Regions from separate parts of the Streptomyces sp. NPDC040432 genome, predicted to be linked through region 3. Evidence: riboswitches for the same ligand, from Rfam matches in the RefSeq annotation. Region 3 holds a riboswitch; each other region holds the start of a gene.

Region 1 (7,677 bases), 300 kb from region 3:
ACTCCGCGCCGATCGGGGCGATCATGAACTCCTGGATGTCCACGTTGGAGTCGGCGTGCGACCCACCGTTGAGGATGTTCATCATCGGAACGGGCAGCAGGTGCGCGTTCGGGCCGCCGAGGTAGCGGAAGAGCGGCAGGTCCGAGGCCTCGGACGCGGCGTGCGCGACGGCGAGGGACACGCCGAGGATGGCGTTGGCGCCGAGGGAGCCCTTGTTCTCGGTGGCGTCCAGGTCGAACATGGCCTGGTCGATCAGGCGCTGCTCGGTGGCGTCGTAGCCGACGAGCTCCGGGCCGATCTGCTCGATGACGGCGAGGACGGCCTTCTCGACACCCTTGCCGAAGTAACGGTTGGGGTCACCGTCACGCAGCTCGATGGCCTCGAATGCACCGGTGGAGGCGCCGGACGGAACTGCAGCACGGCCGGTGCTGCCATCGTCGAGGCCCACCTCGACCTCGACCGTGGGGTTGCCTCGGGAGTCCAGGATTTCCCGGGCTACGACGACGTCGATGGACGGCACGAGCATCTCCTTCTGGGATGTGACGCTGGGTGTGCGGTGGCGTGTCAGGCCGTGGGATGGCCTTGCCGCCTAGAGCCTAACCGGCTCCGGGCACTGGGCCCGCCGACCGCCCGGGTCCTGGGACGAAATAGGGGCTGAATGCCCCCGTTCCAGGACATAGGTCTCTTGAAGAAACGGCTTCCGGTCCACGAAGGGCCGGTCGGAGCGGGCCCCGGACATGCCGCCGCCCGGCGCGTGAGGGGATACGCGCCGGGCGGTGGGCATCGTGCGGGGACCGCGGGTGATGCGGTGTTATGCCGGAATTCAGCTGAGCTTCAGCTTCTGACCCGGGAAGATCAGGTCGGCGTCCTTGACGGTGTCCTTGTTCAGCTGGAAGAGCTTCTCCCAGCCGCCCTTGACGCCGTTCGCCTGGGCGATGGTGCCCAGGGTGTCGCCGGCCTTGACGACGTAGGAACCGTTGCCGGTGGCCGGGGCCTCGGTCTTGGGGGCCTGCGGCTTGACGGCCGGGGTCTCGACGCGCTCGGAGCGCGAGACGGGGACCTCGGTGCGCTTCGGCTCGGCCTTCGGCGTGCTCGGCTTGGCGGGCGTGGCCGGCTTCGCGGGCTTCGCCGGGGCGGGCTTGGCCGGCTTCGTCTCAGGCTTCGGCTTGGCGGGCGTGGTGGTCGAGCCGCCGCCGTTGTACGCGGCGTTGGACAGGCCCTTGCCGCAGTGCGGCCAGGCGCCCTTGCCCTGACCCTTGAGGACCTTCTCGGCGATGGCTATCTGCTGGGACTTGCTGGCCTGGTTGGCGGTGGCGGCGTACGCCTTGCCGCCGTAGCCGGCCCAGGTGGAGGCCGAGAACTGCAGGCCGCCGTAGTAGCCGTTGCCGGTGTTGATGGCCCAGTTGCCACCGGACTCGCACTGCGCGACCTTGTCCCACTCGGAGACGGTCGCGGCGCTCGCGGTACCGGCGGCCATCAGCGGGGCCGCGACGGCGACACCGGCGACACCGGCGAGCGTGACGATACGGACGGCCTTGGAGCCGCGACGGTGCTTGCCCTTGCCGGAAAGCAGCATGGAGTTCTCCTCACCGACGCCTTCGAGGTGAGCTGTCGGGTTCGGGCGGATGAGTTGCCCGGTCACGTGTCGAGCACGTGGCTTAACCCCAAGCCGGTATACAGCCGTCTCCCAACGGCCTTTCCCGGCGCCTACCTTGGTTCCCCCGCTCCTGCCTTCGGCGCTTGCGCGACGACTGTTCCCCCCGTCCGCCGGCAGGATTCGGCGATGCGGTCGAAGGAGCTCGCGGTGGCGAGCGACTCAGAAGGTAGACAGGTCTCCCCCTGATGTTCAACGCGCGACATCAGGGAGAAACCGGCCTACTTGCCATCCTCAAAAGTACGTTTACGCAGGTGAGGGGCGGGTTTGTGGAAGTTCCGGAATGAGACACGCCAGTTGATCGGAAGAGACGCATGTCTCATTTGCCGATAACGGACATTCAGCTCTTTCCGGGTGGCCGAACTGCCCCTATTCCTTGGTTAGATCCAGGTTCTGACCCGGCTTGATGAGGTCGGCGTCCTTCCCGATGACCTGCTCGTTGGCCGCGTACAGCTCGCCCCAACCACCCTTGAGACCCTTGGCGTCGGCGATCGCGGTGAGGCTGTCGCCGGCCTTCACGGTGTACGAGGGCTTCGACGCGGCGTCAGAAGCGCCCGGCGCCTCCACGGCGGCCGGACCGCGGTGCTTGCCCGCTCCGTCGACCACACCGGCGGGCACGGCCGTGGGCGTGGCTCCCGGAGTGGTCGGGGTGGCCGGGGCCGTCGGGTCCACCGGGGCGGTGGGGTCGCCCGGAACGGTCGGGGTGGCCGGGGCCGTCGGGTCCACCGGGGTGGTGGGCGCCGTGGTCGGCGGGGTCGTCGTCGGCGGCACGGTCGTCGGCGGGACCGTGGGGTCCGTGGACGGGGCCGGGGAGACCGGGTCGGGCATGACGGGCAGTCCACTGGTGGGGCCCAGCGGGTAGTCCGGCAGGCCGGTCGGACCGGTGGCGGGGCCCTCCTGGCCCGGCTGCGGGGTCGGCGCCCCGAAGTCGACGGCGGGCTCGGAGCCGGCGACGGGCACCGAACCCTCGGGCCGGACGGGCGTGGGGGTGACCGGACCGGCGGGCCGGGGGTCACCCGGATCCACCGCGGCGGCCGGGCCCTGCTGGGTCAGACCGGCCGAGGCGGCGCACAGCGGCCACGCCTGGGGGCCCTGCGAGGCCAGCACCTTCTCGCCGACGGCTATCTGCTGGGAGCGGCTGGCGAGGTCCGGGCGCTCCGCGTAGGCGAGTCCGCCCGCGTTCCTCCACTGCTCCTGGGTGAACTGGAGCCCGCCGTACTCACCGCTGCCGTAGTTGGCGCTCCAACTGCCGTCGCTCTCGCAGTCGGCCACCTTGTCCCAGGTGGACGTGTCGGCCGCGCTCGCGTTCGTCGCGGCGAGCAGGGGCAGGGCGAGTGCGGAGCCGGTGACTCCGGCGGTGACGACCAGGGCGGGTACCTGGCGGGGGCGTCTGTGGCGGCCGTTCCCGGAACGCATGAGGCTGCACCTTTCGCATAACGGCGGGGTAACGGCAGAACCTAGCGGCCTTCGAACGATTGTCACAAGTTCGGTCGGTGACTGACGTGTGATCAGACGGCGTCGGAATGCGCCTCAGTTGTTTCGGGGTGTGAATCGAACAGGAAGCGTGCGCAGGCCACGCATGATGAGTCCGCCGCGCCAGCGCAGGTCCGTGGGGGGAATGGCAAGTTCCAGATCCGGCAGACGCGTCAGCAAAGTCGCGAGCGCCGTCTGCCCTTCGAGTCGGGCGAGCGGGGCGCCGAGGCAGTAGTGGATCCCGTGGCCGTATCCGAGGTGCTGGTTGTCACCGCGGGACAGGTCCAGGGTGTTCGGATCGTCGAACCGCTCGGGGTCGCGGTCCGCCGCCGCGAGGACCACCAGCACCGGATCGCCGGCCGCGATCTCCTGACCGCCGAGGGTCAGCGGCACGGTCGCGAACCGCCAGGTCGCCAGCTCCACCGGGCCGTCGTAGCGCAGGAGTTCCTCGACACCGGTCTCCAGCAGGCCGCTCTCGCCGGCCGCGAGGGAGGCCTGGAGGCGCGCGCGCTGCTCCGGGTTCATGAAGAGGGAGTGGACGCCGTTGCCGATGAGGTTCACGGTCGTCTCGAAGCCGGCGAACAGGAGGATGAACGCCATCGCCGTGGCCTCGGCCTCGGTGAGGTGGTCGCCGTGGTCGCTCGCCCGGATCAGGTCGGAGATGAGGTCATTGCCCAGGTCGTCCCTTTTTCGGTGGATGAGTTCCCCGAGATAGGTGCGCATCTGCTTGACGGAGCGGGCGACCCCGCCGCGCGGACCGCCACCGTGGCGGATCATCATCCCGGCCCAGTCGCGGAAGTCGTCCTGGTCCTCGCGCGGTACGCCGAGCATCTCGCAGATGGCGTAGATGGGGAGCGGGAAGGCGAACTCGTGGATGAGGTCGGCCTCCCCCTTCGCGGCGAAGGCGTCGATCAGGTGGTCGGTGAGCTCCTGCACGCGCGGGGTGAACTCGGCGACGCGGCGCGGCGTGAACGCCTTCGACACCAGCCGGCGCAGTCGGGTGTGGTCCGGCGGGTCGATGTTCAGCAGGTGCGTCATCAGTTCCGCCTTGCGCTCCCCCGGGATGCCGGTCCTGCCCCTGGCGTGCTCGGGTCCGGCGTGGTGCGCCGGGTTCTTGCTGAGGCGCTGGTCGGCGAGCGCCTGCCGGGCGTCGGCGTAGCGGGTGACGAGCCAGGCCTCGACCCCGCTGGGGAGCGCGGTGCGGTGCACCGGGGAGTGCTCGCGCAGCCAGGCGTAGGCGGGGTAGGGGTCGGTCGCGAACTCCCAGTCGAAGAGGGTCGGACCCTCGGTGGAGGGCGGATCGGCCGGGGTCGCGGAGGTCTGCTCATGCACCCGCAGACCGTATCCCGGACCGTACCGGCGATCCGATATGGGGTGTTCGTCGGGGCTGTCCGTAGATCGGCCATCCCTTGACGTCCCGTTCCCCGCCGTTCCTACTTTCGGTTTTGTGGATGTGAGGATCTTGAAAAGCAGCTTCGCGGTGGTGGAGAGGAGGGCCGAGCACGCGGTCAAGTACTTCTACGCCCACCTGTTCTGGCACAACCCCGGGATCCGTGAGCTCTTCCCGGCCGCCTCCGAGGACATGGAGCGGCAGCGGGACCGGCTCTTCGCGGCCCTCACCCATGTGATCTCGCGCCTGGAGGACGAGACCCTCGTCCCCTACCTCCAGGACCTCGGCCGCGACCACCGCAAGTTCCTCGTCGGACCCGAGCACTACGCGGCCGTCGGCGCCAGCCTGCTCGCCGCGCTCGCCGAGACCTCCGGCGAGGCGTGGAACCCGGCCACCGAGAAGGCCTGGGCCGAGGCCTACCAGGTGATCGCCGACGTGATGACGGCCGGCGCCGCCGCCGACGACTCACCGCCCTGGTGGGACGCCGAGATCGTGCGACACCTCCAGTACGGGGAGGACATCGCCGTACTGACCCTGCGGCCGCACGCCCCCCTCGCCCACCTTCCCGGTCAGTACGTGAGCGTGAGCAGCGCGCGCGTGCCGACCACCTGGCGCACGTACTCGCTGGGCAACGCGCCCCGCGCCGACGACACCGTCGATCTCCACGTCAGCCGCGTCGAGGGCGGCAGGCTCAGCACCGCCCTGGTCCGCGACGTCCGACCCGGCGAACGCCTACGGCTCGGCGCCCCCGGCGGGTCGGCGATCCTGCGCCGCGCCGACCGGCCCCTCACCCTCATCGCCGCCGGGACCGGCTGGGCACCCGTCCGCGCCATGCTGGAGGACCTGGTCGAACGGCCTCCCGACCACGACGTACGGCTCTTCGTGGTCGCCCGGGACGCCGCGCACCTCTACGACCGGCCGCTCATCGACGCGTACGCCGCCTCACTGGGCTGGCTCGCCGTCACCTACATCACGCCGGCCCCGGGCCGGCACCGCAACCAGGCGACCGACCGGCTGGCGACCGCGCTCAGCAACCGGGGGCTCTGGCCGGAGCAGGACGTCCACCTCAGCGGACCGCCGCAGTTCGTCGACGAGACCGTTCAACTGCTGGAAGGGCTCGGGGCCCGCCCGGACCGCCTCTTCCACGACGCCGTTCCCCCCGTCGGTGCCGCCCCGAACCGGCCGACGGGCTTCGGCGAGTGGTTCCTGAACCGGCCCGCCACGCACTGGCACAACCCGTCGGGACGCTCCCCGCACGATGGCTGAGGGGCCGCCCGGCCCCCGCCCGACGCTCCGCCGGGCTCCCCCGCCGGAGCGCTACCCGACGCCCTCGGCCGCCCGGATCGTGTCCCGGTAGGCGCGGGCCGCCGCGCGCAGCGCCGTCTCGGGGTCGGTTCCCGCCTCCTCGGCGCGCGCCGCCAGCGCCAGCAGTTCGTAGCCGATCCCCTCGCCCCGGGGCAGTTCCACGGGCACCGCCGCCGCCCGGGCCCGGCCCGCCAGCTTGGCCGCGAGGGCGAGGGCGGGCTGGGCCAGTGGGATCCCGTCCGTCACCGACGCGCGCTGCTTCTCGACGGCCTTGGTGGCCTGCCAGTGCGCGTGGACCTCCTCCGGGGTGTCGGCCTTCTCGTCGCCGAAGACGTGCGGGTGCCGACGGATCAGCTTGTCGACGAGGTCCCCGGCCACGTCGTCGATCGAGAACGGCCCGTCGCCGTCCCCGTCGCCGTACGGGTCGGCTTCGGCTTCCGCACCCTCCTGTGCGATGCGGGCGTGGAAGACGACCTGGAGGAGGACGTCGCCGAGTTCCTCGCGCAGTTCGGCGCGGTCCCCGCCCTCGATCGCCTCCACCAGCTCGTACGCCTCCTCCAGCGCGTACTTGACCAGCCCCTCGTGGGTCTGCCGGGAGGTCCAGGGGCACTCGCGCCGGACCCGGTCCATCACCTGGACCACGTCGAGCAGCCGGGCGCCGGGCAGGTCGTACGAGCCGGGCAGCAGTTCCAGGTCGGGCATGGAGACGCGGCCGGACCCGGCGAGGCGGGCCAGGCCGTCGGTGAGCCGGCCGTCGCCCTCCCCGCCCGGGATCACCACGACCGTGCGGCCGCCGGCGCAGGCCTCGACCAGCTCGTGCGCGTCGGGGGCCGCCCGCTCCACGGTGACGCCCGCCTCGCGCAGGTACGGCAACTGGGGATGACCCGGGTCGGCGCACAGCACCCGGTCCGCTCCGTGCAGGGTCTGCCAGGCGGGCCAGGACAGCAGTCCGGGGGCGACCCGGTGGCTCGCGGTCAGCAGCACGATCCGGCCGGCCGGGACGGGGGCGTCCCCCTCGGCGGGCACGGGAGCGGCGGGGGCGGGTTCGGCGGTGTGGTCGGTCACCCTCCGAACCTACCTCCGCCGCGCGGGCTCAGGCCCCGGCGGGGGGAGCCTGCTCGGGCCGGGTGCGCTGGGTGATCCACGGGGTCTCCTGGTCGCCGAGCAGGATCTGCTGGGCGTCCCACCGGCCGTAGCGCGGGTTGACCTCGATGTCGAGGGCCTTCGCGGCCGCGCCGAGCTGGGCCAGGGCCTTCTCCTGGCTGCCGTAGTGCGCGAAGAGCTTGTCGCGCAGCAGCTTGAAGCGGGCGTCGTCGTCCATCTGGCCGGGCGCCAGCTGCGCCTGCTGGAGGGCCGCCGCCTCCAGGGTCTTCTCGTCGCCCGCCTGCTGGAGCTGGGCCTTGCGGACGCCCTCGATCTCCTTGGTGGTCACGGAGACGCCCGCGTCCTCGGCCGCATGCTCCAGGACGGCGCTCTGGATCATCTTGTTGAGTTTGGTGCGTTCCAGGCCGGCGGTGGCCTCGATGAGTTGGGCGCCCTGCTCGGAACGGTTCTGCGCGGTGCGGACGTCGTTCACCTGGGCCTGGAGCGCGGAGGTGGTGATGCGTTCCCCGCCGACGACGGCCGCGGTGCCGGGGCGGGTGCCGCCCGAGCAGGCCGACAGCAGGGGGGCCGCCACGAGCAGGGCGGCGGAGACGGAGAGCGCTGTGCGACGGTGCAAAGGAGCCTCCAGGGCCGGGAGATTGTGCGTCGGTGCACAAGGGCCGTGCGGTGATCGATGGTATGCAGTCAGGGTGGCCCGAGCCACCGGTTCGACCAACGATTCCGGGGGTGTTGGGGTGCGAGTTCACTCCCC
Region 2 (7,677 bases), on a different contig from region 3:
CGGGCCGCGGCGTCGGGGGTGGGTGCGGGGAGGACGGGCAGGACGCGGATGCCGTAGCGGCCGAGCAGCTCGCGGCCGTCCGCCTCGTCCAGGGTGGCGACGGAGGCGGGGGCGACGTCCGCGAGCAGGCGGGCGAGCAGGCCGGCGGCGCCGGGTTCGTCGATGTCCTCGTACTCGGGGACCTGGCCGCCCTCGGCGTTGGCCCGGCGCCACTGGCCGTAGCGGACGGCTTCGGCGAGGGCCTTCACGGCCCGCTCGGCGGCGGGGTAGGTCGGGATCGGGCCGCCGCCGGGCGGCGCGTCGGCGTCGGCGTCGGCGTCGGCGTCGGGGGCCGGGTCCCCGGCGGCTTCCGCGGGGCCGGCCGGCGCGGCCGGCGGGGTCCACGCGGGACCGCGGGGGGCGGCCGCTGCCGGGGAGGTGGCACGGGCGGCGGACAGGGCTTCCACCAGGGCGCCGAGTTCCACGTGGACCACGGCGACGGGCTTGCCCGGCGCCTCGGCCGCGGCCTCGCGCAGGGCGGCGGCGAGGTCGTCGGCCAGGGCCTGCTCGCCCACCCAGGGGATGGCCGTGACGATGACGGCGTCGTGGTCGGGCGAGGCCAGGGCGGCGGAGAGGGCGGCGCGGAAGTGGGCGGGGGTGGCCGCGGTGGTCAGGTCGAGCGGGGGCCGCGGGCGCAGCCCCTCCGTCAGGCAGGCGTCGTAGGTGAGGACGCCCAGGGACTCGGAGTTCCCGAGGATGGCGACCCGGGGGCCGGCGGGGACCGGTTGCCCGGCGAGCAGCAGGCCGACGTCGACCAGTTCGGTGACGGTGTCGACCCGGATGACGCCCGCCTGCCGCAGCAGCTCGGAGACGGTGCTGTCGGTGAGCCTCGTACCGGGAACGACGTGGCCGGCCGGGGTGTGGCGGCCGCCGCGGGCGACGACCACGGGCTTGACGGCGGAGGTGCGGCGGGCGAGGCGGGTGAACTTGCGCGGGTTGCCGAGGGTTTCCAGGTAGAGCAGGGCCACGTCGGTGGCGTCGTCGTCGTACCAGTACTGGAGGATGTCGTTGCCGGAGACGTCCGCCCGGTTCCCGGCGGAGATGAAGGACGACAGGCCTCCGCCGCGCCGGAGCAGTCCGGACAGCAGGGCGATGCCGATGGCCCCGGATTGGGTGAACAGGCCGACGCGTCCGCGGGCGGCGGCGGGTCGGGGGGCCAGCGAGGCGTTCAGTTCGACCTCGGGGGCGGTGTTGATCACCCCGAAGGCGTTGGGGCCGATCAGTCGCATCCCGTACGAGCGCACCTGCCGGACGAGTTCGCGCTGGCGGGCCAGGCCGGTCGGGCCGCTCTCGCCGTAGCCGGCGGAGAGCACGACCAGGCCCTGCACCCCGTGTTCGCCGCAGCCGGCGACGGCGTCGGGGACCCGGTCCGCGGGGACGGCGATCACGGCGAGGTCGACGGGGGCGCCGATGTCCGCGACGGTCCGGTAGGCCCGTACGCCGTCCAGCAGGTCCCCCTCGATGCCGGGGCCGCGGGCCTCGTTGACGGCGTAGAGGTGTCCGTGGAAGCCGCCGTCGCGGAGGTTGCGCAGGGCCGCCGCGCCGACTCCCGAGCCCGAACGGCTGACGCCGATGACGGCGACGGAGCGGGGGGCGAGCAGCCGTTGGACCGAGCGGGCCTCGGCGCGCTGTTCGCGGGCGCGCTGCACGGCCAGGGACTCGGCGGTGGGTTCGAGGTCGAGGGTGAGGTGGACGGAGCCGTCCTCGAAGCTGCGCTTCTGCTGGTAGCCGACGTCCGTGAACACTTTGATCATCTTGTTGTTGGCCGGCAGCACTTCGGCGGCGAACCGGCGGATGCCGCGCTCCCGGGCCACGGCTCCGATGTGTTCCAGGAGCGCGGAGGCGACGCCGCGGCCCTGGTGGGCGTCCTGGACAAGGAAGGCGACCTCGGCCTCGTCGGCCGGGACGGAGGCGGGCCGCCCGTCGGGGCCGATCCGGTCGAAGCGGACGGTGCCGATGAACTCCCCGCCGATGGTCGCCGCGAGGCCGACCCGGTCCACGTAGTCGTGGTGCGTGAAGCGGTGCACGTCGCGGGCGGACAGGCGCGGGTAGGGCGCGAAGAAGCGGTAGTACTTCGACTCGTCGGAGACCTGTTCGTAGAAGCTCGTGAGCCGCCCCGCGTCCTCGGTGGTGATGGGGCGGATGCGGGCGGTGCCGCCGTCGCGCAGCACGACGTCCGCTTCCCAGTGGGCCGGGTACGAGTGGTCCGACGCGGTCGTCATGGGGTCACCCTAAGGGGCGGACGGGCGGTGCGGACCGGCCTCGACGCGAGCGCGCGCCGAACGCGGCAGTACGGGGCGAACCGGTGCAAGCTGGGGAGGGTCGAACGGCGGTGGATCGGGGCCGAAGGTCGGTCCGAGCATTCGGGGTGCCGTGAGAGACTGGTCTAGACAACCGTAAGAACCTGAAGGGCATCACCATGGCAGAGCGCCGCGTCAACGTCGGCTGGGCCGAGGGCCTGCACGCTCGTCCCGCCTCGATCTTCGTCCGGGCGACGACCGCTTCCGGCGTCCCGGTGACCATCGCGAAGGCGGGCGGCGACCCCGTCAACGCCGCTTCCATGCTGGCGGTCCTGGGCCTGGGCGCCCAGGGCGGCGAGGAGATCGTTCTCGCTTCCGAGGCCGAGGGCGCGGACGCCGCCCTGGACCGCCTCGCGAAGCTGGTCGCCGAGGGCCTTGAGGAGCTCCCGGAGACCGTCTGACCCTTCGGGTCCGGTGACACCTCGAACGAGCGGCGGAGCCGCGGCCCCCGGCGATCCCGGGGACTGCGGCTCCTTCGTCTTTTCGGCCGCGCGACGCCACGGTTCCATGGCTCCGTGGAATTGCGGCGCATCCCCGGCCGCATTCCGGCCTTGCGGCGAAAATTCGGTGCACGGAAATAGCGACTCCACCGAAGGCGGAAAAAGAGCGGGATAAAAGCATGCTCCCGCGGACCGCTCTCCGCGGCGGGCGAATGTCCGGCCACCTTTGTATACGGCCCGTGTTAATGCCGGGCGCTCGACATGTTTACGGCAGGTTGCGGAGTCCTCACCCGCGGCCGGTGCGCATCGGTCGCGCGCGCCGCGTGCTGCGCGGTCAGCGCCCGGGCCCGGTCGGCGTCCCCGCGCGCCACCGCGTCCACGATGGCGCCGTGTTCGGCCCAGGCCTCGACGGGGCGCACGGGCGCCTCCACCGTGTACATCCAGGAGATCTTGCGCCGGGTCTGGGTCAGCAGCGCGATCAGGCCCGGGCTGCCGGACGCCTGGGCCAGCGTCTCGTGGAACCAGGCCCCGAGGTCGCGCAGATCCTCCCCCTGGCCCCTGCGGGCCCGCTCCTGCCCGAGCCGGACCAGCCCGCGCAGTACCTTCAGATGGCCCTCCGTGCGCCGGTGGGCGGCCCTGGAGGCCGCCAGGGGCTCCAGGAGCGTCCGTAGCTCCAGGAGGTCGGCCGCCTCCTGCTCGGTGGGCTCGGCCACGCAGGCACCCGCATGGCGCCGGGTGGTGACGAACCCCTCGGACTCCAGGGTGCGCAGCGCCTCGCGGACCGGGACGCGGGAGACCCCGTACCGGCGGGCGAGGACCTCCTCGGTGAGTCGGCCGCCCGGCCCGAAGAAGCCGGAGACGATATCGTCGCGGATCGCTGTGCATACCGCGTGCGCGGGAATACGCAAGACCGGACCTCCGCTTGAATTCGGTTGCCGGCGCCGTCGCCGGAATCGTGACCGTGTCGCGACTCTATTGCAACACGCGAATATTTCCGAGGACGGCCGGAAATCCGAAACATTCCGCGGATCCGGGGAGGGAACCCGGACGGGGAGGGCGGGGCGGCGACACCGGTGCGGCCGGGACGGCGAAAACGCGGGAACCCCGACAGCCCGAGGGCCCGAAAACGCGGACGACCCCGGCTCGGTGAGCCGGGGTCGTCCGTGAAGACCGGTGGTGCGGTACCGCTCGGGTCAGAGGTTCACGCCGTGCGAGCGCAGGTACGCCAGCGGGTTGATGTCCGAGCCGTACTGCGGGCTGGTGCGCGCCTCGAAGTGCAGGTGCACGCCGCTGGAGTTGCCGGTGGTGCCGGCGAGGCCGATCTGCTGGCCCGGGGCGACCTGCTGGCCGGCGGACACGCTGAGCGAGTCCATGTGGCCGTACTGCGTGTAGGTGCCGTCGTTGTGCTTGATGATCACGTTGTTGCCGTACGCGCCGCCCCAGCCGGCCTCGACGACCGTACCGGCGCCGACCGCGCGGACCGAGGTGCCGAGGGAGGCGTGGAAGTCGATGCCGGTGTGGCTGCCGGAGGACCACATGGCGCCGCCCGCACCGTAGGAGGTGCTGACGTAGGAGCCCGCGATCGGCGAGACGTAGGTGTTGAGGCGCTTGCGCTCCTCCTCGCGGGCGACGCGCTCGGCGGTCTCCCGCTCGGACTTGGCCTTGGCCTCGGCGGCCTCGGCGACGCGCTTGGCCTCGGCGGCACGCTGCTTGGCGTCGGCCTCGGCCTGGGCCTGGGCGGTGACGGCGTCGGCGGCGCTCTGCTGGAGATCGGCCTGGGCCACGATGTCGCCCTGGAGGTCGTTCGCGACGACCGCCGGGTTCTGGCCGGTGTCCTCCATGGAGGGGCCCGAGTTGTCCGCAGCGAAGGCCGGGGCTGCGATGGTGCCGACCACGCCCGTGGTGGCGAGGGCGGCTATACCGGCGTAGCCGGCGGTCTTGCGGCTCAGACGGCTGGAGCCGCGGTGCTTGCCGGAGCCGGTGGGACGACTGCCAAACGCCATGAAGGGGGTGATCCTTTCCTTCCCTCTCGCCTACCGGGTTAGCTGACGGGTTCGGAGCAGGAAGGTCTCCTACGGGCCTCCTCTTGCGAGGCGGTCCGATTCACCCCAGGGACTGTGGGTCCCCGGCTCCCCAGGCTCGCGCCTGACGGGGACTCGGCGATCACTGTTCGGTGCCGCGGATGCGGCGGGCACAACTGACGAACAGCAGGGCCGACGCTAGGCGGATCATCAGTGGATCGCCAAACACACGAGCGCTTTTGTTGCGTACGCCACACCGCATACGAGCAACCAAACCACTAAACGGACAAAAGGGGCCCTGACGGATAATCCATCAGAGCCCCTCGGGAAACGGTCGGTTACCGGTCGAGCGGCGGTCGCCCGCCACTCGACACCCGTTCAACCACCGGTCAGTTGGTGACGACCGTTACGGCGCCGATTCCCAGTGCCCGTACGGGCTCCTCGATCTGAGCCGCGTCGCCCACGAGCACCGTCACCAGACGGTCCACCGGGAAGGCCCGCACCACCGCCGAAGTCGCCTCCGCCGTACCGGTTTCCGCCAGCCGGGCGTACAGCCGGGCCTGGTAGTCGTCCGGCAGTTCCTGCTCGACCTGATCGGCCAGCGTGCCCGCCACGGAGGACGCCGTCTCGAACTTCAGCGGGGCCACCCCCACCAGGTTCTGCACCGCCACATCGCGCTCGGCGTCCGTCAGTCCGCCCTCCGCGAGGGTGCGCAGCACCTTCCAGAGGTCCTCCAGCGCCGGGCCGGTGTTCGGGGTGTCCACCGAGCCGCTGATGGCGAGCATCGAGGCGCCCTTGCCGTCGGCGGTGGAACGCAGCACCTGACCGAAGGCGCGCACGCCGTACGTGTACCCCTTCTCCTCGCGCAGCACCTTGTCCAGGCGCGAGGTGAGCGTGCCGCCGAGGCAGTACGTACCGAGCACCTGCGGGGCCCACACCAGGTCGTGGCGGTCCGCGCCGATCCGGCCGATGAGCAACTGCGTCTGGACCGCACCGGGCCGGTCGACGATGACCACCCGGCCCGTGTCGTCGGCCGTCACCGGGGGCACCGGGCGGGCCTCGGCGGTGTTGCCGCTCCAACTGCCCAGGGTGTCGGCCAGGACGGCGTCCAGGTCGATCCCGGTCAGGTCGCCGACGACCACCGCGGTGGCGGTGGCGGGGCGCACGTGGGCCTCGTAGAAGGCACGGACGGCCGCGGAGTCGATGCGGGCCACCGTCTCCTCGGTGCCCTGGCGCGGCCGGGACATGCGCAGGGAGGCCGGGAAGAGCTCCTTGGAGAGCTGCTTGGCCGCGCGGCGCTGCGGGTTGGCGAGCTCGTGCGGGATCTCGTCGAGCCGGTTGCGCACCAGCCGGTCGACCTCGGTGTCGGCGAAGGCGGGCGCCCGCAGCGCCTCGGCGAGCAGACCCATCGCCTTCTGCAGGCGGGAGGCCGGAACCTCCAGGGAGACCCGCAGGCCGGGGTGGTCGGCGTGTGCGTCGAGCGTGGCGCCACAGCGCTCCAGCTCGGCGGCGAACTCCTCGGCGGAGTGCTTGTCGGTGCCTTCCGACAGGGCGCGGGCCATGATCGTGGCCACCCCGTCGAGGCCCTCGGGCTCCGCGTCCAGCGGGGCCGCGAGGTTGACCTCGACGGCGACCACCTGCTGGCCCGGACGGTGGCAACGCAGCACGGTCAGGCCGTTGGGCAGCGCGCCGCGCTCGGGGGCCGGAAAGGCCCACGGGGTGGCGTCGCCGGGCTGCGGCTGCGGGTGGAAGGTCATCGTGACGGCTGCGGTGTCGCTCACTGCTCCGCCCCTTCGTTCGCGTCGGTGTCGTCGGTGGCGTCGGCGTCGGACCCGGCCGACGGTTCGTAGACCAGGACCGCCCGGTTGTCGGGGCGCAGTCGGGCCGCGGCCACGGCCTGCACCTCCTCGGCGGTGACGTCCAGGACGCGCTTGACGGCGGTCAGGGCCAGCTGCGGGTCACCGAACAGCACCGCGAAGCGGCACAGTTCGTCGGCCCGGCCGGCCACCGTGCTCAGCCGGTCCAGCCATTCGCGCTCCAGCTGCGCCTGGGCGCGCTCCATCTCCTCGGCCGTGGGGCCCTCGGCGGCGAACCGCGCGAGCTCCTCGTCGACGGCGGCCTCGATGGCGGGCACCTCGACTCCGCTGGAGGTCTTGACGTCCAGCCAGCCCAGCGAGGGCGCCCCGGCCAGGCGCAGCAGGCCGAAACCGGCGGCGACGGCGCTCTGGTCGCGGCGTACCAGCCGGTTGTGCAGGCGGGAGGACTCCCCGCCGCCCAGCACGGTCAGCGCCACGTCGGCGGCGTCGCACTCGCGGGTGCCGTCGTGCGGGAGACGGTAGGCGGCCATCAGCGCGCGCGCCGGAACCTCCTCGACGATCTCCTCGCGGAGCTGCCCGCCCATGACCTCGGGCAACGAGCCGTCACGCGGCGGCTGCTTGCCGTCGTGCGACGGAATGCTGCCGAAGTACTTCTCGACCCAGGCGAGGGTGCGCTCGGGGTCGATGTCGCCGACCACCGACAGCACGGCGTTGTTGGGCGCGTAGTAGGTACGGAAGAACGCGCGCGCGTCCTCCAGGGACGCGGCGTCCAGGTCGGCCATCGAGCCGATCGGGGTGTGGTGGTACGGGTGGCCCTCGGGGTACGCGAGGGCCGTCAGCTTCTCGAACGCGGTCCCGTAGGGCACGTTGTCGTAGCGCTGGCGGCGCTCGTTCTTGACGACGTCGCGCTGGTTCTCCATGGACTCGTCGTCCAGGGCTGCCAGCAGCGAGCCCATCCGGTCCGCCTCCAGCCACAGCGCGAGTTCCAGCTGATGGGCCGGCATGGTCTCGAAGTAGTTGGTGCGCTCGAAGCTGGTGGTCCCGTTCAGGGAGCCCCCGG
Region 3 (7,677 bases):
TGTTCGGGTCCTTCTCGTCGGTGAAGGCGATGGTCTTGGACAGGTTGTAGGACTCCAGGCCGAGCGTGTTCACGTTGAGCATCTTCATGGCGACGGCGATGATGTCGCCGTCGTTGGCGCCGGTCCGGAAGTTCATGCTGGTATTCTTCGCCAGCACTTTGATGCCGTTGAACTGGGTCTGCGACGAGATGGTGTCGATGGCCTCCAACCGCTGGGCGACCTCTTGCTGGATGGCGCGGCGGTCGGTGACGGCGTAGATGCCGCCGGCGGCCTGGACCGTGAGCATGCGGATGCGCTGGAGGTTGCTGGTGACCTCCTTGAGCGCGCCCTCGGTGGTCTGCGCGAGGGAGATCGCGTCGTTGCTGTTGCGGGACGTCTGGACGGATCCGTTGATCTGCGTGGTCATCCGGTCGGAGATGGCGAGCCCGGCGGCGGCGTCCTTGGAGGAGTTGATGCGCTTGCCGGAGGCGAGCCGTTCGGCGGCGACCCCCATGGTGGAGCCCGTGATGTTCAGATAGTTCTGCGTGGTGAGCGACATGATGTTGGTGTTGAGCGTCAGCACGTGATCGTCCCCAGTCGGTGGTTTGTACGGGTGTCGGGCGGCGCGTGCCGCTACGGGGACGCCGGGGCGGCCACGTTCACGCCGTCCTGGGCGAGGACGAACCGCAGGAGGTCGATGTCGACCCAGCCGAGCGGTGAGACCGCATCGATGAAGACGGGCAGCGTGCGTGCCAGCTCCGCGACGACCTCGGCCCGCTCCAACCCACGCGCGGCGACGGCCTCCGCGATCTTCTCCTCGCCCAAGGCCGCGACCACCTGCTCCTCGGTGAGCGGTTCGTTGGGCCCAGAGCCGAGCCAGGACCCGCTCTGCGGCAGGGCCGCAGCCAGGGTCCGCACCTCGGCCACGATCTGCTCGGCCGCTGCCTCCTCCTCGGGGGTCAGGTTGGCGATCAGTGCGGCTGCCCGGAACGCCTCGATCGTCTCGGCGGGAATCGCGTCCACCAGCGCGGGGATCTCCTCGGCGAGCGAGGCCGCGACCTCCGCCTCCCCGACCTCCGCCAGCTCGGCGAGCGCCGATAGCATGCCCGTAGGAGCGACCGCGGTCACCTCCTCCGCGCTCAGCGGCTCGTTCGAGCCTCCTCCGACCCAGGAGTCGAACTTGCCCGCCGTCGCCGGCGCAGCGGCCAGGTTCGTCAGCAGCTGTCCCAGGACCGGGTCCACCGTGTTCTCGTTCATCGAACTCCCTCAGATCAATGATCTTGCGCTCGCGCGACGCTACCCAAGGGAGTCGTATCGGAACAGAAAGTAATCGGCCGCTTCGTGCCCCGTTCGGCCGGATCGACGCTCATCACCCACCTCGGTGACTCCGTCCCGCCGGACTCGCGAGGACACATGGACGGCCGGGGACACCCTGCCGGCCTCACGGTGCATCTACCGCACGCGAGCTGCTCAAGTACCAGGGCCGCACACCACCACAGCCGACGTGGCCCGATCAAGAGAACCACGGCACCAAACCCTGGCCACGTTCAACACCCGACGTCAAACGTCAAGCTGAGGGCCTGTCGTCAAAGTCCCGTCGTCGCCCGGAGGGCGGCCTCGCGGTGTCCGGTGCGGGAGTGCGTGCCGGACACCGCGAGGCAGACGGGAGTTCGACGACAGGTCCTAGAGGGGCAGCAGGTCGGGGCGCTTCGCGGCGACGTGGTCGCCGGAGGACTCGCCCCGCAGCCGGCGTCCGATCCACGGGACGAGGTGTTCCCGCGCCCACTGGATGTTGTCGCGGGTCACGTCCACCGAACCGCGCGGCGGCGTGGGCGGCCACGGCTGGTCGGGATCGGCCGGGATCCCGTAGCCCAGCACCTGCGCCGCGCGGAGCGCGACGCGGGTGTGGCCCTCGGGCGACAGGTGCAGCCGGTCGCCGTCCCAGGCCCGCCGGTCCTGCACCGAACGCAGCGACCAGAGGTCGAGCACCGGGCAGTCGTAGCGGTCGGCGATGGAGCGCACGTGCGCGCTGTACGTGGCGACCTTGCCCCGGAGGTGCCTCAGGACCGGTACGCCCCGGGTGTCGAAGCCGGTGGTGATCATGACGAGGCCCACGGCGCCCGTGAGGTCGGCCACGGCCGCCTCGAAGCGTTCCGCCACGTCGTCCGGGTCGCTGCCGGGGCGGATGATGTCGTTCCCGCCCGCGCAGAAGGTCACCAGGTCGGGTGCGAGGGCCCGGGCCCTCGGGACCTGGTCGGCCACGATCTGGTCGAGGAGCTTCCCCCGCACGGCCAGATTCGCGTACCGGAAGTCATGTTCGTCGCGCTGATCGGCGAGGAGCACGGCGAGGCGGTCCGCCCAGCCAAGATAGGAATCCCCGGGTCCCGGGTCTCCCACGCCTTCGGTGAAGCTGTCCCCGATCGCCGCGTACGAGCCGATGGTCTTGAGTGTCGTCGTCGTCGCTGCCACGGGAACACATCCTTCACCGTCGCAACCAACCTACGCCAACGTAATGAGGGGTTGACGGACCGTGATCTGTACCACGCGGGGGATAAGGAATAAGTACACGTGAGGCCGGGACCCCCCTCGGGTCCCGGCCTCACGCGTGTCCGTGTCCGACGGCGGGTGCCGTCAGAGGCTGACGCCCTTGGAGCGGAGGTAGGCCAGCGGGTCGATGTCCGAGCCGTAGGACGGACCCGTGCGGATCTCGAAGTGGAGGTGCGGGCCGGTCACGTTCCCGGTGGCGCCGGAGAGGCCCACGCGCTGGCCGCCGGTGACGGTCTGGCCGGCCGAGACGGACAGCGAGGAGAGGTGCGCGTACTGGGAGTACTTGCCGTCGGCGTGCTTGATGACGACCTCGTTGCCGTACGAGCCGCCCCAGCCCGCGGAGACCACGGTGCCGGCGCCGACGGCCTTGACGGTGGTTCCGGTGCTCGCCATGAAGTCGACGCCGGTGTGGTAACCGGAGGACCACATGCTGCCGCCCATGCGGTAGGCGGTGGAGACTCCGCCGGCGACCGGGGCCACGAATCCGCCGGCCTTGGAGGGGCTCGACGGGGTGGAGGGCGCGGCCTGGCCGGACCCGGCGGGCTTCTGCGCGGGCGCGGCCTTCCTGGGCGCCGCAGTCGGGGCGGAGGAACGCTCGTCGGAGGCCTCAGGTCGGCTGGAGGACCGCTCGGAGCGGTCGGAGCGGGCGCCGGAGTCCGACTCGGAGGCGGAGTTCGGGGTGGCGGCGCCGGGCGCCGGCTGCTTCTTGGCGGGGGCCGGCTCGCCCGCCGTGCCGGGGGCACCGAGGGTCAGCTTGAGGCCGGGGTGGATCAGGGAGGGGTCGTTCCCGACGGCGTCCCGGTTGTCGGCGTAGAGCTGCTCCCAGCCGCCGGTGATGTTCCGCTCGGCGGCGATCTTCGAGAGGTAGTCGCCGGACACCACCGTGTAGACCGCGGCGGGCGCGGTGGGTGTCGCGGTCGGCGTGACGACGACCGCCCTGGGCGCCGGCAGGGCCTGCGGCGCCTGCGCGGGTGCGGTGGCCGGGGCCGCCGCGGGGGTGGCGGCGTGGGCGCCCGCGGCTCCGATCAGCGGCAGCGCGAGGGCGGCGCCCCCGGTGCCGGCCACGGTGAGACCGCGGGATATGGAACTGGACTTCGGGCGGCGGTGCTTACCCTTACCGGGCATGGCGAATTCCTCTCCGTCGCCTGCGAGGTGAGCTGTCGGGTTCGGACTGGAGATGTCCGGCCGACCGCGTCCGGGACGCGTGCGGCTTCACCCCGAGCCGTCCCGGAGAAAGCTCCGGTCCGGCGGCCTACCTGGTTCCCCCGCTCCTGCCGCGCGCGTCGATGGTCGGGTGCGGTTCCCGGGCGGCGGCAGGATTAGGCTGTCCACCCGGATCGGTCGTGAAGGTAATCGAGTCGGCCCACGGGCAACAAGCCACGCATTCCCTGACGCAATCACAGGTTTGGGCGAGCGAGGGAATTCCGGTCACCCTGTGTCCATTCCGCACCAGCAACAACCGTCCTGGCGTGGGAATTCTGATTTCGCGAGCGGGCACGGACGGTCACCGTATGATCTGGCTCACGGAGCCTGGCGCGATCTCGCCTCTCCCCATGGCAAGTTGCTCTCAACCGGCGTAATTCGGACACCTCAGGACGATGCGGAGGACCACACGTGACCCAGCGGATAACCCCACCCCTTCCGCCGCTGCCCGAACCCGAACCGGAGCTGACGGGAGTGCGCAATTTCCGTGACGTGGGCGGCCTGCCGACCACCGACGGACGGAAGGTCAGGTACGGACGACTGTTCCGAAGCGGACATCTGGCGCATGCCACCGAAACCGGAGCACAGTTCCTCTCCTCGCTCGGCCTGCACACCGTCTTCGACTTCCGCAACCGCGCCGACCACGCCCTGGAGGGGCCGGACGTGGAACTCCCCGGTGTGCGCTACGTGAACATCCCGTTGTCCGACCCGGCCGCCGGGAAGGAGTTCTGGAAGATGGTCCGCGAGGGCGACCTGGCCCAGCTGCGCACCGCCCTCGGAGAGGGCCGGGCGGCCGAGCGCATGACCGCCTCGTACCGCACGATGATCCGCACCCGGACCGCCGAACACAGCCGGGTGGTGCACGCGCTGGCCGAGGACAGCGTGCCGGCTCTGATGCACTGCGCGGCGGGCAAGGACCGGGCCGGGCTGTCGATCGCGGTCACGCTGCTCGCGCTCGGCGTCGAACGGGACGCCATCGTCGCGGACTACCTGGAGTCGAACGCCCCGCACCGCCGCTACCGGATGCGCCGCACCACGGAGGCGGTCGAGCCCCGTCCGGCCGAGGTGGCGGAGCTGTTGGCCCCCCTCTTCGACGCGCGAGCCGCCTACCTGGAGGCGGCGTACGCCACCATCGAGGAGGAATGGGGCGAAGTGGACCGGTACCTCGCCGAGGGTCTCGGACTCGCACCCGAGACCCTGGTCCGGCTGCGGGACCGACTGCTGGAGGCGTAGGGCCTGTCGTCGAAGTCCCGTCGTCGCCCGGAGGCAGACGGGAGTTCGACGACAGGCCCTGGGGCCGGCGGGCCGTCAGCGGTTGCCGACGGCCTGCTTCACCAGTGTCCGCCCGAAGTCCCACATCAGCGAGCCCCCGCCGTGCGCCTCGTCCATGACCTCGCGGAAGGCCCCGACGAAGCGGTCCACGTCCCGTTCGTCGACGATCAGCGGCGGGATGAGCTTGATGACCTCCAGATGGTCCCCGGAGACCTGGGTGAGGATCCGGTGCTTGCGCAGCAGCGGCACCACGACCATCTGGGCGAACAGCCCCTTGCGTGCGGCCTGGAGCATCGCCCAGCGGCTGCGCAGGCCCAACGAGGACGGCCGGCCGAACTCGATGCCGATCATCAGCCCGCGCCCCCGCACCTCGTGCAGCAGCTCGTACTCGTCGACGAGCGCGGCGAGCCGACCGCGCAGCAGGTCGCCCATGGCACGGGCATTGGCCGTCACCTCCTCGTCCTCCATGACGCTCAGCACCGCCAGGCCGGCTGCCATCGCCTGCGCGTTGGAGCCGAAGCTCGCCGAGTGGACGAGGACCCGGTCCATGGACGAGTACACGCGCTGGAAGATCCAGTCCTTGCCCAGGGTCGCGCCGACCGGGACGTAGCCGCCCGACAGGGCCTTCGCCACGCACACCAGGTCGGGTTCGACGCCGGGTTCGTGCTGGTACGCGTAGAAATCGCCGGTGCGGCCGAGGCCGGTCTGCACCTCGTCCGCGATGAGCAGGGCCTTGTGCCGGTGGAGGAGTTCCTGCGCCGCGCGCAGGAATCCGGGGGGCGCGGCGAGCACGCCCTTGCCCTGGATCGGCTCCACCACGAAGGCGGCCACGTCGCCCCGCCGCAGTTCGCGTTCCAGGGCGTCCAGGTCGCCGAGCGCGATGCGCGTGTCGGGGAGCAGCGGTGCGAAGCCGTCCCGGAAGCCGGCTTCGCCGTTGACCGACAGCGAGCCGGTGGTGAGCCCGTGGAAGGCGTGGTCGCAGTAGAGGATCCTGGGGCGGCCGGTGGCGTACCGGGCGAACTTCAGGGCGGTCTCCACCGCCTCGGTGCCGCTGTTGCCGAAGAAGACCCGGTCCAGGTGGGGGCTGTGGGAGAGGAGCTTCTCCGCGAGCAGTCCCGGTAGCGGCGGGCAGTCGAAGCGGGTCAGGTCGGCGAGCTGGGCGTCCAGGACGTCGTGCAGGGCCTTGCGGACGACGGGGTGGTGCCGGCCCAGGCCCATGACCCCGAATCCGGCCAGCATGTCGAGGTGGTCGTTGCCCTCGGCGTCCCAGAAGTGTGCGCCCTCGGCCCGTACGTAGACCTTGTCGAAGCCGATGGTGTGCAGCATCCGGGGCAGCTGGTGGTTCAGGTGGCGGGAGTGGAGCTCGTAGCGTTCGTCCCCGCGCTCGGCGAGCAGGGCGGCCAGGTCGAAGCCCCGGCCGCCCCCCTGGCCGGCGGTCATGACGAGGTGGCCCGGTTGCTGCCGATGGTCTCCCTGGCCGCGCGCAGGGATTCCTTGAGGGAACCCATGGTGGCGAGGACGGCGGTCGGCTCGTAGCCGCAGTGCGCCATGCAGTTCGCGCAGCGCGGGTCCTTGCCGCGGCCGTACTTGTTCCAGTCGGTGTCCTCGATCAGTTCGCGGTACGTGGGCACGTAGCCGTCGCTCATCAGGTAGCAGGGGCGCTGCCAGCCGAAGAGGGAGTAATTCGGAATGGCCCAGGCGGTGCAGGGGAAATCGGCCTTGCCCTCCAGGAAATCGAGGAAGAGCGGCGAGTGGTTGAGCCGCCAGCGCCGCCGGTTCCCGCCCGCGAAGGCCTTTTTGAAGAGTTCGCGGGTCTGTTCGACGCCCAGGAAGTGTTCCTGGTCGGGCGCCTTTTCGTAGGCGTAGGCGGGCGAGATCATCATCTCGTCCACCCGGAGGTCGTCATTGAGGTAGTTCAGGACCTCGATGATGGTCTGCGGGGTGTCGGTGTTGAAGAAGGTGGAGTTCGTCGTCACCCGGAAACCGCGTCGCTTCGCCTCCTTGATGGCCGCGACCGCCTCGTCGAAGACGCCTTCCTTGGCCACCGATTCGTCGTGCCGTTCGCGCAGCCCGTCGATGTGAACGGCGAAGGCGAAATAGGGGGACGGGGTGAACTTCTCGATCTTCTTGCGGAGCAGCATCGCGTTGGTGCAGAGGAAGACATACTTCCGCTTGGCCACCAGCTGCCGGACGATCTCATGGATCTGCGGGTGCATCAGGGGCTCGCCGCCCGCGATGGACACCATGGGGGCGCCGGACTCCAGCACGGCGCCGACGGCCTGGGCCACCGGCATGCGCTGCTTGAGGACCCCCGCCGGATGCTGGATCTTCCCGCACCCCTCGCAGGCCAGGTTGCAGGCGTAGAGCGGCTCCAGTTCCACGATCAGCGGGAACTTCTCCCGCTTGCGGAGCTTCTGTTCGAGAAGATAGGTCCCGACCCTGATGGACTGGCGCAGTGGCATGGCCATCTGGCTCACCTCCTGGGGAGCAGCGAAGAACGGTGCCATTCATGGAACGCGGGCAGTAGGGCACGCAGTACACGGAACGCCGATATTCCACCGCGGACGGTGCCGATGCGGACGAGCTCGTGCTCAGGAGCGTCCACGATCACCCGGACGGCCGCAACGGGGCGTCCCTCCCCCGCAGGGGTTCGGGCGCCCCGGGTGGCGGTCCACA

What was found. Region 3 has a riboswitch for cyclic di-AMP ahead of ACZ58N_RS14520 (peptidoglycan DD-metalloendopeptidase family protein). Riboswitches for the same ligand answer to the same signal wherever they lie in the genome.
Region 1: linked by a shared signal. The riboswitch ahead of ACZ58N_RS12980 (transglycosylase family protein) and the one ahead of ACZ58N_RS14520 (peptidoglycan DD-metalloendopeptidase family protein) in region 3 are both predicted to bind cyclic di-AMP.
Region 2: linked by a shared signal. The riboswitch ahead of ACZ58N_RS30410 (M23 family metallopeptidase) and the one ahead of ACZ58N_RS14520 (peptidoglycan DD-metalloendopeptidase family protein) in region 3 are both predicted to bind cyclic di-AMP.

The regions. Positions count from the first base shown of each region.
Region 1 is NZ_JBVIVP010000005.1:21,665-29,341, forward strand. It holds gene eno (phosphopyruvate hydratase) at 1-526, opposite strand, end outside; gene ACZ58N_RS12980 (transglycosylase family protein) at 824-1,576, opposite strand; cyclic di-AMP (ydaO/yuaA leader) riboswitch at 1,579-1,749, opposite strand; gene ACZ58N_RS12985 (transglycosylase family protein) at 2,024-3,070, opposite strand; gene ACZ58N_RS12990 (cytochrome P450 family protein) at 3,185-4,459, opposite strand; gene ACZ58N_RS12995 (globin domain-containing protein) at 4,581-5,783, shown strand; gene ACZ58N_RS13000 (nucleoside triphosphate pyrophosphohydrolase) at 5,835-6,848, opposite strand; gene ACZ58N_RS13005 (SurA N-terminal domain-containing protein) at 6,916-7,542, opposite strand.
Region 2 is NZ_JBVIVP010000020.1:128,547-136,223, reverse strand. It holds gene ACZ58N_RS30425 (bifunctional acetate--CoA ligase family protein/GNAT family N-acetyltransferase) at 1-2,261, opposite strand, end outside; gene ACZ58N_RS30420 (HPr family phosphocarrier protein) at 2,459-2,740, shown strand; gene ACZ58N_RS30415 (GntR family transcriptional regulator) at 3,022-3,687, opposite strand; gene ACZ58N_RS30410 (M23 family metallopeptidase) at 3,973-4,782, opposite strand; cyclic di-AMP (ydaO/yuaA leader) riboswitch at 4,795-4,951, opposite strand; gene ACZ58N_RS30405 (M16 family metallopeptidase) at 5,190-6,557, opposite strand; gene ACZ58N_RS30400 (M16 family metallopeptidase) at 6,578-7,677, opposite strand, start outside.
Region 3 is NZ_JBVIVP010000005.1:323,457-331,133, forward strand. It holds gene ACZ58N_RS14505 (flagellin N-terminal helical domain-containing protein) at 1-562, opposite strand, end outside; gene ACZ58N_RS14510 (YidB family protein) at 613-1,236, opposite strand; gene ACZ58N_RS14515 (SGNH/GDSL hydrolase family protein) at 1,663-2,448, opposite strand; gene ACZ58N_RS14520 (peptidoglycan DD-metalloendopeptidase family protein) at 2,611-3,651, opposite strand; cyclic di-AMP (ydaO/yuaA leader) riboswitch at 3,656-3,822, opposite strand; gene ACZ58N_RS14525 (tyrosine-protein phosphatase) at 4,153-4,962, shown strand; gene ACZ58N_RS14530 (aspartate aminotransferase family protein) at 5,038-6,441, opposite strand; gene hpnH (adenosyl-hopene transferase HpnH) at 6,438-7,469, opposite strand; gene ACZ58N_RS14540 (phosphorylase family protein) at 7,475-7,677, opposite strand, start outside.